DNA from 3 places in the Butyricicoccus porcorum genome. Region 2 is predicted to be linked to each of the others. Evidence: a T-box and tRNA genes for the amino acid it is inferred to sense, from the RefSeq annotation. Region 2 holds a T-box; the other regions hold tRNA genes.
The links. A T-box is a leader RNA that pairs with one kind of tRNA and senses whether it is charged. The one in region 2 lies ahead of ACLM7Z_RS10130 (valine--tRNA ligase), so its partner is inferred to be a tRNA-Val.
Positions count from the first base shown of each region.

Region 1: it has a tRNA-Val gene. The T-box ahead of ACLM7Z_RS10130 (valine--tRNA ligase) is inferred to sense a tRNA for this amino acid. The anticodon was not compared.
Region 3: it has a tRNA-Val gene. The T-box ahead of ACLM7Z_RS10130 (valine--tRNA ligase) is inferred to sense a tRNA for this amino acid. The anticodon was not compared.

Region 1 is NZ_CP178353.1:1,678,418-1,681,688, forward strand. It holds gene ACLM7Z_RS08255 (YerC/YecD family TrpR-related protein) at 1-221, shown strand, start outside; gene ACLM7Z_RS08260 (class I SAM-dependent DNA methyltransferase) at 214-975, shown strand; gene hslO (Hsp33 family molecular chaperone HslO) at 985-1,884, shown strand; tRNA gene ACLM7Z_RS08270 (tRNA-Val) at 2,009-2,084, shown strand; tRNA gene ACLM7Z_RS08275 (tRNA-Asp) at 2,088-2,164, shown strand; tRNA gene ACLM7Z_RS08280 (tRNA-Phe) at 2,295-2,370, shown strand; tRNA gene ACLM7Z_RS08285 (tRNA-Gly) at 2,377-2,452, shown strand; tRNA gene ACLM7Z_RS08290 (tRNA-Cys) at 2,456-2,529, shown strand; partial or broken gene ACLM7Z_RS08295 (recombinase family protein) at 2,952-3,271, opposite strand, start outside.
Region 2 is NZ_CP178353.1:2,045,429-2,048,699, forward strand. It holds gene pheS (phenylalanine--tRNA ligase subunit alpha) at 1-568, opposite strand, end outside; T-box leader at 630-853, opposite strand; T-box leader at 964-1,197, shown strand; gene ACLM7Z_RS10130 (valine--tRNA ligase) at 1,283-3,271, shown strand, end outside.
Region 3 is NZ_CP178353.1:467,116-470,386, forward strand. It holds gene ACLM7Z_RS02220 (SpoIIE family protein phosphatase) at 1-354, opposite strand, end outside; gene ACLM7Z_RS02225 (replication-associated recombination protein A) at 509-1,831, opposite strand; tRNA gene ACLM7Z_RS02230 (tRNA-Val) at 1,921-1,996, opposite strand; tRNA gene ACLM7Z_RS02235 (tRNA-Glu) at 1,999-2,073, opposite strand; tRNA gene ACLM7Z_RS02240 (tRNA-Met) at 2,078-2,154, opposite strand; gene ACLM7Z_RS02245 (transglutaminase domain-containing protein) at 2,305-3,271, opposite strand, start outside.

The DNA.
Region 1 (3,271 bases), 370 kb from region 2:
ACTTTTTTGAGGATTTGTGCACAATCAGTGAGCTGCGCGCCATGGAGCAGCGGTTTCAGGTTGCGCAGATGCTGGACGAAGGGCGCATCTACAGTGATATTGCGCGCGAAACCGGCGCATCGACCGCGACCATCAGCCGTGTTAACAAGTGTTTGACCTATGGTTCGGACGGCTATCGCACGGCGCTCGACCGTATGAAGGGGAACGGCAGGCATGAGTGAATATTCAGAGTACGCATTGCTCTCGGAATACTATGACCGCTTCACCGATGACGTACCATACGAACGGTGGGCGGATTTTTTTGAGCGGATTTTTGCACAGAAGCAGGTTAAGCCGAATATTATCCTCGACCTCGCCTGCGGCACCGGCTCGCTGACGCGCATTCTCGCGCAGCGAGGATATGACATGATTGGTGCTGACCAGTCGGAGGATATGCTGATGATGGCGCAGGAGAACTGCTGCGGATTGGATGTCAAATCCCCTGTCCTGCTGCTGCACCAGCCGATGCAGCAGCTTGACCTGTACGGCAGCATAGACGCGTGTGTCTGCTGTCTGGATTCGGTTAATTATGTGACCGACCCGGATGTTCTGCGCGAGGCATTCCGCCGCGTGCATCTGTTTTTGGAACCGGGCGGTGTATTTATTTTTGATATCAACACGAGGAAAAAGCTCGAGCGCATCGACGGACAGAGCTTCGTGCGCGAAGATGAGGATGTATTCTGTGTCTGGCAGGCTGTGATTGAAAACGGTGCTCTGTGCCACTATGATTTCGATATTTTTGAGCTGAATGAGGACGGCGCGTGGAACCGCTATCAGGAGCACCATGTCGAGCGCATCTATGAGCCGGATATGCTGCGCGGTATGCTGGAACAGGCGGGCTTTGCAGAAATCGAGCTGCGCGGAGAACTGTCGGATGACGCGCCGCGCGCGGATGAGGAGCGCATCTTTTTCATTGCGCGCAAACCATTGAAATGAGGAACAAGCATGAATGATACACTGATTCGCGTGATCTGCCGCAATGCGGAGATCAAGTTTACTGCAGTGCGCACGACTGAACTGGTCGAGCGCGCGCGCCAGATTCACCGCACCCTGCCGCTGGCGACAGCGGCACTCGGGCGCACGCTGTCCGCGGCGTCCATGATGGGGCGTGAGCTGAAGGATGACAACGGCTCTGTGACGCTGCAAATCAAGGGCAACGGCCCGCTGGGTACGATTACGGCTGTCGGCGACTGTGATGGCTGTGTACGCGGTTACTTGCAGAATCCGGCAGCAGAGCTGCCGCTCGAACCGAATGGACATCTGGACGTCGGCAGCGGCGTCGGACGCGGCTATCTGATGGTCATCAAGGATATCGGCGTAGGTGAGCCGTTTACGGGTACCACGGCGCTGCATAACGGTGAGATTGCCGAGGACATCACGAAGTATTTCGCGGAGAGTGAGCAGGTTCCATCCGCTGTGGCACTTGGTGTGCTTGTGGACACCGACCAGAGCGTCAAGCAGGCGGGCGGCTATATCGTGCAGCTGATGCCGGGCGCGACAGATGAGGACATCACGCGGCTGGAACATAACATTGCGGCGGCGGGCGCCTTCACGACTATGCTCGAGAAGGGCATGAGCCTGGAGGACATTGCGCGCGCTGTGCTGGATGGCTTTGAGATTGAGGTACTTGAGCGCGTGCCGATTTCTTACCGCTGCGGCTGCTCGCATGCCAAGGTGACGCGTGCTCTTATCAGCCTCGGCAAGGACGAGCTGACGCGCCTGCGCGATGAGGAGGACGGCATCGAGGTCACCTGCCAGTTCTGCGACAAGGTCTACAACCTCACGCGGGAAGATATCGATGTCCTGCTCACGGCGGCGACTGCAAGAGAGCAGAAAAACGGCTGATTTCCGCCATTTCTGCGCAATTTCGACACCAAAAAGAACATTTTCGAAAAAAGTCAAAAAACTGAAAAAAACTGTTGACAAAATGCCGTCCGTTGAGTATACTATAATAGTCGCTGGACGGTACGGAAGTTTAGCTCAGCTGGGAGAGCATCTGCCTTACAAGCAGAGGGTCACAGGTTCGAGCCCTGTAACTTCCACCATCTGGCCCAGTAGTTCAGTTGGTTAGAACGCTAGCCTGTCACGCTAGAGGTCGACGGTTCGAGCCCGTTCTGGGTCGCCAGCAAGATTTGTTTCGATTCATCGTCTTCGGACGATGAATCGGGATAAAACTTCTGAAAAGAAGAAAAAATGCTTGACAATCGGTCAACAAAGTGATATAATAACAAACGTTGTCTGACAAGAAAGCATATGCCTCTGTAGCTCAGTTGGTAGAGCAGGGGACTGAAAATCCCCGTGTCGGTGGTTCGATTCCGCCCGGAGGCACCACAATTTGCGGATGTAGCTCATTTGGTAGAGCGCCACCTTGCCAAGGTGGAGGTAGCGAGTTCGAGCCTCGTCATCCGCTCCATATGGTGCCATAGCCAAGCGGTAAGGCAGTGGACTGCAACTCCTTGATCCCCAGTTCGATTCTGGGTGGCACCTCCATTTTCGGTGTAGAAAACCGAAAAACCATCATAGTGACCATCTTCATAGATGGTCACTTTTTTTATGATTTTCCGGATAATCTGCTGAAGCTCCAGACGAGACATATTTTCAAGGCTGCGGACCTCCACAATATAATCCTTCAGCATATCTGAATCAATCTTGTGTGTGTTCAGCTCATCAATCTGATAATCAATTTTTCTGCGCTGTGCTTCCAGCTCGTCCAGCTTTTCACGCAGACGGTCAGACGGGGAGTCAATCAGAAGCTCAATCGTGTTGTCAATTTTTCGATCCAGTTTCTCGGCAGATTTCCGAAGCTGCTCCTGCTGGGTGAGAATATCCAGATTTAATTCATTGGCGTGGGTCTGGATATAGTTCTGAATGTATGCAACACTTTGCTGTGAAAAGAGCATTTTTACGTAGTCCAGAATTTTTGTTTCGATCTCATCACGAGGTACACACCGTTTTTTGCAGGCGTGCTTCCGTACCTTTGCCTGACACTCATATGAATAGTAAACATATTCTCCGCCATTCTTTTTCTTTCTGCTTCGATGTCCGGACATCGGAGAACCGCATTCACCGCAGAACAGCAGTCCGGAGAGAAGATACGGTTCACGGGCTGTTACCATTCCCTTGGTCTGACGTTTATGCAGAATCGCCTGAACCTTTTCCCACTGTGGTTTAGAAACGATTGCAGGAATTGCGTTTTCCACGATAATCGGCTGTGAGCGATGTTCTTTCAGAT
Region 2 (3,271 bases):
CAATGATGCGGATCGGCGGCTTCTTATGCTCCATCGTACGAATCTGAATTGGAGAGGTCTGCGTGCGCAGAACCACGTTGTCGGAAATATAGAAGGTGTCCTGTGTGTCGCGTGCCGGATGATCCTTCGGGATATTCAGCGCTTCAAAGTTATACCAGTCCTTCTCGACCTCCGGGCCTTCGCCGATGGAGAAGCCCATGCCGATGAAGATATCCTTGACCTCGTCGAGCACGGTGCTGATCGGGTGCTTGGTGCCGACGGTGACTTCCTCGCCCGGCATTGTAACGTCAATGGTCTCGCTCTTGAGCTTGGCCTCCAGTGCGATGGCCTCCAGACGCGCCTTGTTTTCTGCCAGACCAGCTTCAATGGATGCGCGAAGGTCGTTGACCAGCTGGCCGAACGCCGGGCGCTCTTCCGGAGCCAGATTGCGCATGTTCTTCATCAGCGCCGTGACCTCGCCCTTTTTGCCGAGGTACTTGACGCGAATGGCGTCGAGCTCACGGGCGTCCTTGCTGGCAGCCATCGCCTGTTCAGCAAGCTCCCGGATAGACTGTAATTTCTCCTTCATCTGTTAAAACAACTCCTTGCGAATTTTATTGCACAAAAAAACCTCCCGCCCCACTTGAGAAAACAGGGACGAAAGGCAAGGGAATGCTTCCGCGGTACCACCCGGATTCCGGCGCACAGCCGGCACTTGGGGATTGGTAACGGGAATCTCCCGCCGGTGCTTTTAGACACCGGAGCTCCCGGGCGAACTTCACCGTACCGTTTCGGCGGACAGCTTTCAGCCGATGGCTGTCCTTCTCTGGTGCCGCAGTGGGCGTCGGTTACTCTTCCCGTTCCTGGCTTTTTTCACGTTGCAATTGAATATACTACTATTTTATATCATATGAGCGTGCAAAAATCAAGTGTATTCTTGACAACAATACCGGAAGATACTATAATATACTGGTCTTAAATAAAAGAAAGGCGTTGAAGAAGAGGAGTACATTCCTGTACAGCCGGCAAAGAGAGGGAACGGTCGGTGTAAGTTCCTGCGGCAGGGGATGGAAGGTCGCTTCTGAGCCGAAGTACCCAAACCGGTTTTCGTTCCGGCGGTAGGTGCTTCCGATTTGCCCCCGTTACGCGGCACAAAGTGCGCACAGGTTTTCTGTGCGAATTTAGGTGGTACCACGGAGCTTTCCCTTCGTCCTGATGATTCCGGACGGAGGGTTTTCTTTTTTATTCCGGTACACCTGCCCTCAGATTTGAATGATATTCTTATAGGAAGGAGGCAATACTCGTGACCAACGAATTGCCAAAGACGTATGATCCCAGCGCCACGGAAGATAAGCTGTACAAAACGTGGGAAGAAAAGGGATATTTCAATGCCGAAGTAGACGAAACCAAAAAACCGTTTACCATTGTTATTCCGCCTCCGAATGTCACCGGTCAGCTGCACATGGGCCATGCATTCGATGAGACATTACAGGATATCCTCATCCGCACCAAGCGTATGCAGGGCTATTCCGCCCTGTGGATGCCGGGCACCGACCATGCGGGCATTGCAACCCAGATTAAGGTAGAGGAAAACCTGCGCAACGAGGAAGGGCTGACTCGTTATGATCTCGGCCGCGAAAAGTTCCTTGAGCGCGTCTGGGACTGGAAAAATCAGTACGGCAACCGCATCATTCAGCAGCTGAAAAAGCTCGGCTCGTCCTGCGACTGGCGCCGTGAACGCTTTACCATGGATGAGGGTTGCTCGAAGGCAGTCAAGGAAGTTTTTGTCAACCTGTATGACAAGGGCCTGATTTACAAGGGCAGCCGTATCATCAACTGGTGTCCGCACTGCGCAACTGCCCTGTCTGACGCAGAGGTAGAGTATGAAACCCAGCCGGGCAAGCTGTGGTATATCAAGTATGATATCAAGGATTCCGAGGAGAGCATCATTGTCGCAACTACCCGTCCGGAGACCTTTATGGGCGATACCGGTGTTGCGGTCAATCCGGACGACGAGCGCTATCAGCACCTGATTGGCAAGAAGGCAATCCTGCCAATTATCGGCCGTGAAATTCCGATTTTTGCCGATGATTATGTCGATAAGGAATTTGGTACCGGCTGCGTCAAAACGACGCCGTGCCATGACCCGAATGACTTTGAAATGGGACAGCGCCACAATCTGGAACAGATTCTGGTGTTCAATGAGGATGCGACTGTCAACGAAAACGGCGGTAAGTATCAGGGAATGGATCGTTACGAATGCCGCAAGGCAGTTCTGGCGGATCTGGAAGCCGAGGGACGTCTGGTCAAGATTGAGGATCACACGCACAACGTCGGCACCTGCTACCGCTGCGGCACGACGGTTGAGCCGATGACCTCCGCGCAGTGGTTCGTCAAGATGGCACCGCTTGCAAAGGAAGCGATCCGTGTCGTTGAAGACGGGGAGATTAAGTTTGTTCCGGAGCGCTTCAGCAAGACGTATATCCGCTGGATGGAAAATGTCCATGACTGGTGCATTTCCCGTCAGCTGTGGTGGGGTCACCGCATCCCGGCATATTACTGTGAGGACTGCGGCGAAATGGTTGTCGCCAAGGAAGATGTCACCGTATGCCCGAAGTGCGGCAGCACGCACATCCGTCAGGAGGAAGATGTACTGGATACCTGGTTCTCCTCTGCACTGTGGCCGTTCTCCACGCTTGGATGGCCGGAAAAGACCAAGGAACTGGAGTACTTCTATCCGACGGATACGCTGGTCACCGGCTATGATATCATCTTCTTCTGGGTTGCCCGCATGATTTTCTCCGGCATGGAGCACATGAAGCAGGTACCGTTTAAAACGGTATATATCCATGGCCTTGTCCGAGACGAGCAGGGCAGAAAGATGTCCAAGTCGCTCGGCAACGGCATTGACCCGCTGAAGGTCATCGACCAGTACGGTGCAGACGCACTGCGCTTCACGCTGGCAACCGGTAACTCGCCCGGAAATGACATGCGCTATTCCAAGGATCGTGTCGAGGCGAGCCGCAACTTCTGCAATAAGATCTGGAATGCATCCCGCTTTATCCAGATGAATCTGACCATCGATAAGGTAGCGTTGCCGAAGACGCTGACGATGGAGGACAAATGGATTCTGTCCAAGTACAATACGCTGGTTCAGGATGTCACGACCAACATTGACAAGTATGAGCTTGGCATTGCCGCACAGAAGCTGAATGATTTTATCTGGGATGTTTTCTGTGACTGGTATATTGAGATCGCAAAGACTCGCCTCCAGAACAAGGAGGACAAGGAG
Region 3 (3,271 bases), 1.4 Mb from region 2:
ACCCACCGCGCCCGCCGCACACGCCGGGAAAAACCATCGGCTCGCCGCCACGCCGACGCCGGAAAACACCGTCGCCGCTGTCAGCACAATGAGCGCTGCACCCGCATACTGCACGCCCTCCGCGCCAGGATGTGACAGCAGATATCCTGCAAATGTACCGAGCACGGCAGCAAAGCCGTTCCCCGTGCGGCAGGCCGCCGCTGCAAATGCCACACCAAAGGGCGAGCCGACGCCTGCCGCCTCCGCACACGACAGTACACCTGCCGCCGCAAAATATAGAAAGGGCAGTCCGGCTCGGCGCGCACGCGCACCTCCCGCCGTTTTCTGCCGCTGTATGTTCCGCTTTTCCAACATATATCTCTGCGCCTCCTGTTCCATACCTATAGTATAGAGAACCGCAGATAAAAAATTTGCCGAAACCGTAAGGGCAGAAAAGGGGATTTCCTGACGTAAAAAAGAATTCCGCCAAAACGCCTGCTGTGCGTTTTGACGGAATCCCATCCCCCTGTTATTTCCTGCCGTGTTCGTCTTTCCACGCCTTGATCTGCTGCAGCCGTGCCTTGTATTTCGCCTCCACGCCCTGCTCCGTCGGGCGGTAATATTCCCGGCCCAACAGCGAATCCGGCAGGCACTGCATATCGGTCAGCCTGTCCGCGGCATTGTGGGCATACTGATAGCCCTTGCCATATTCCAGTTCTTTCATCAGCTTCGTGGGCGCATTGCGAATGACCAGCGGTACCGGCTCCGCCAGTTGGGTCAGCGCATCCCTTTTGGCCGTTTCATACGCCAGATACAGCGCATTGGACTTGGGCGCCATGGACATGTATACCACGGCCTGTGTCAGATTGACCGAGCACTCCGGCATGCCGATAAAATGGCACGCCTGATATGCCGCCACCGCAATTTCCAGTGCGCGCGGATCCGCCATGCCGATGTCTTCGCTGGCAAACCGAATCACACGCCGCGCGACATACAGCGGATCTTCGCCCGCCTCCAGCATGCGTGCCAGCCAGTACACCGCCGCGTCCGGGTCGGAATTGCGCATGGACTTGTGCAGAGCAGAAATCAAATTGTAATGCTCCTCGCCCTTTTTGTCATACAACAGCGACTTTTTGGACAGGCACTGCGCCAACGTGTCCTCTGTCACCGTGACTGTATCGCCGTCCGTATCGCCGTTGAGCACGACCATCTCCAGCGTGGACAGCGCGCTGCGCGCATCTCCATTCGCAAAATTTGCAATCAGCTCCAGCATATCGGTGGAAATGGCAATCTTCTGCCCGCCGAAACCGCGCGGGTCGCGCAGCGCACGCGACAGCAGTGACATCAGGTCTTCTGCCGTCAATGCCTGCAAGACAAATACCTTGCAGCGGGACAACAGTGCACCGTTGACCTCAAACGATGGATTTTCCGTCGTCGCACCGATGAGCACAATGCTGCCCTTCTCCACAAACGGCAGAAAGGCATCCTGCTGCGCCTTATTGAAGCGGTGAATCTCGTCCACAAAAACAATCGTGCGGTCACCAAAACGGCGGTTGTCCTCCGCACGCTGCATAACCTGCCGAATCTCTTTGATTCCGCTGGTCACGGCGGAAAAGTCAATGAATGCGGCGCGCGTGCGCTGTGCGATAATGCGCGCGAGCGTCGTTTTGCCCACACCCGGCGGTCCCCAGAAAATCATAGAGGAAATGCGGTCGCTTTCAATCAGGCGGCGCAGCACCTTGCCTTCGCCGAGCAAATGTGTCTGCCCAACAAATTCCTCCAGCGTGCGCGGGCGCAGACGCGCCGCCAGCGGCTGCAAATCGTCCCCGCCGAATAACGTCTGCTGCTCCATGGCACTCTCCTCCGTTCTCTGAAATCCCGGCTGTGGAAAAACAGCTGCATGAAAAACAAAAAAGCTGTGGAAAACCCACAGCTTTTTTCTGGTGGAAGTTACAGGGCTCGAACCTGTGACCCTCTGCTTGTAAGGCAGATGCTCTCCCAGCTGAGCTAAACTTCCATTGGTGACCCGTACGAGAATCGAACTCGTGTTACCGCCGTGAAAGGGCGGTGTCTTAACCGCTTGACCAACGGGCCAAAATGGTAGCGGTAATTGGACTTGAACCAATGACCTTCCGGGTATGAACCGGACGCTCTAGCCAACTAAGCTATACCGCCATATCATCGCCGCCCTCTCACGAGGCTTCCGTTTTTCGTCCCTCGTCAGATGACGATGATTATTATATCTTCTAAAGCGCCAAATGTCAACACTTTTTTCAAAAAACTTTTTTGTTTTTTTCCGTATCATCTTTTTGCACGAATTGCGGCTCAAAACCCCATCTTCCGTGCCGGAAACGGCGGAACCACATACGCGTCGATCAGACCTTCAATGCGGCGGCGGCCGTCGACTTCGTCCCAGAGCGCTTCATAGCCGCGACGATACAGCTCCCCGCGCGTCATCGTGATGACATTCCCGTCCTCATCCTCGCTCGTGACCGATTTGGCCAGCGTCGTGCCCAGCTTCTCATTCAGCGCATCCAGCTCCTCCTGTTCCGCAGGGCTGTCGGTATCCGCCGCGCGCAGCGCAGGGTCTGCCAGCATGAGATCCTGCATGCGCTGAATGTATGCAAAATCCTCCGGATAGCGGCTGTCAAGGAATTGCTCATACAGCGCTTCATCCCAGCTGCGTTCCGCACGCATTTCGTCTGCTGTCAACATAAAATACTCCCGGCCGACGCGCTGCCCCTGGTCGGGCACCGGGTCATCATAGGTACAGTCGATAAAATAGGTCTCCCCGTACAGGCGGACAGCGTTCCAGGCATGTGTCATGTCGTCATCTTCGACATAATATACATCGATACCTGCACCGTCGCACATCGCCTGAAACGCGCGCGCATAGCCCGCGCACACGGCACGCCCATCCTCCGCCACACCCGCTGCCATCTGCACGCGGTCGCTGTCATCTTCCGCATAGACGCAGCTGCGAATGAGCGCATCGTGAATCGCTTTGAGCTTGCCTGTAATGCTCTTTTCTCCGGCGGCAGCCTCCGCACCTGCGGCGCGCGCGGCTGCCAGCCCCGCATCCTGTTCGTCCTTTTTCTCGATTTCATAGGTCAGCGACAGGCTGCCGTTTTCATACACCGCTGTGGACAGCGTGGACAGATACGGATTCTGCGCCTGAAGCAAATGGTACACCTGTTTTTCCTGGATGTCCTGGCTATGGAACAGCAGCGTATCGCGCCCGTCGGCATAGGCCGCCGCCAGCTCGTCCGCTGCTTCCACGCTTGTCTTCGCC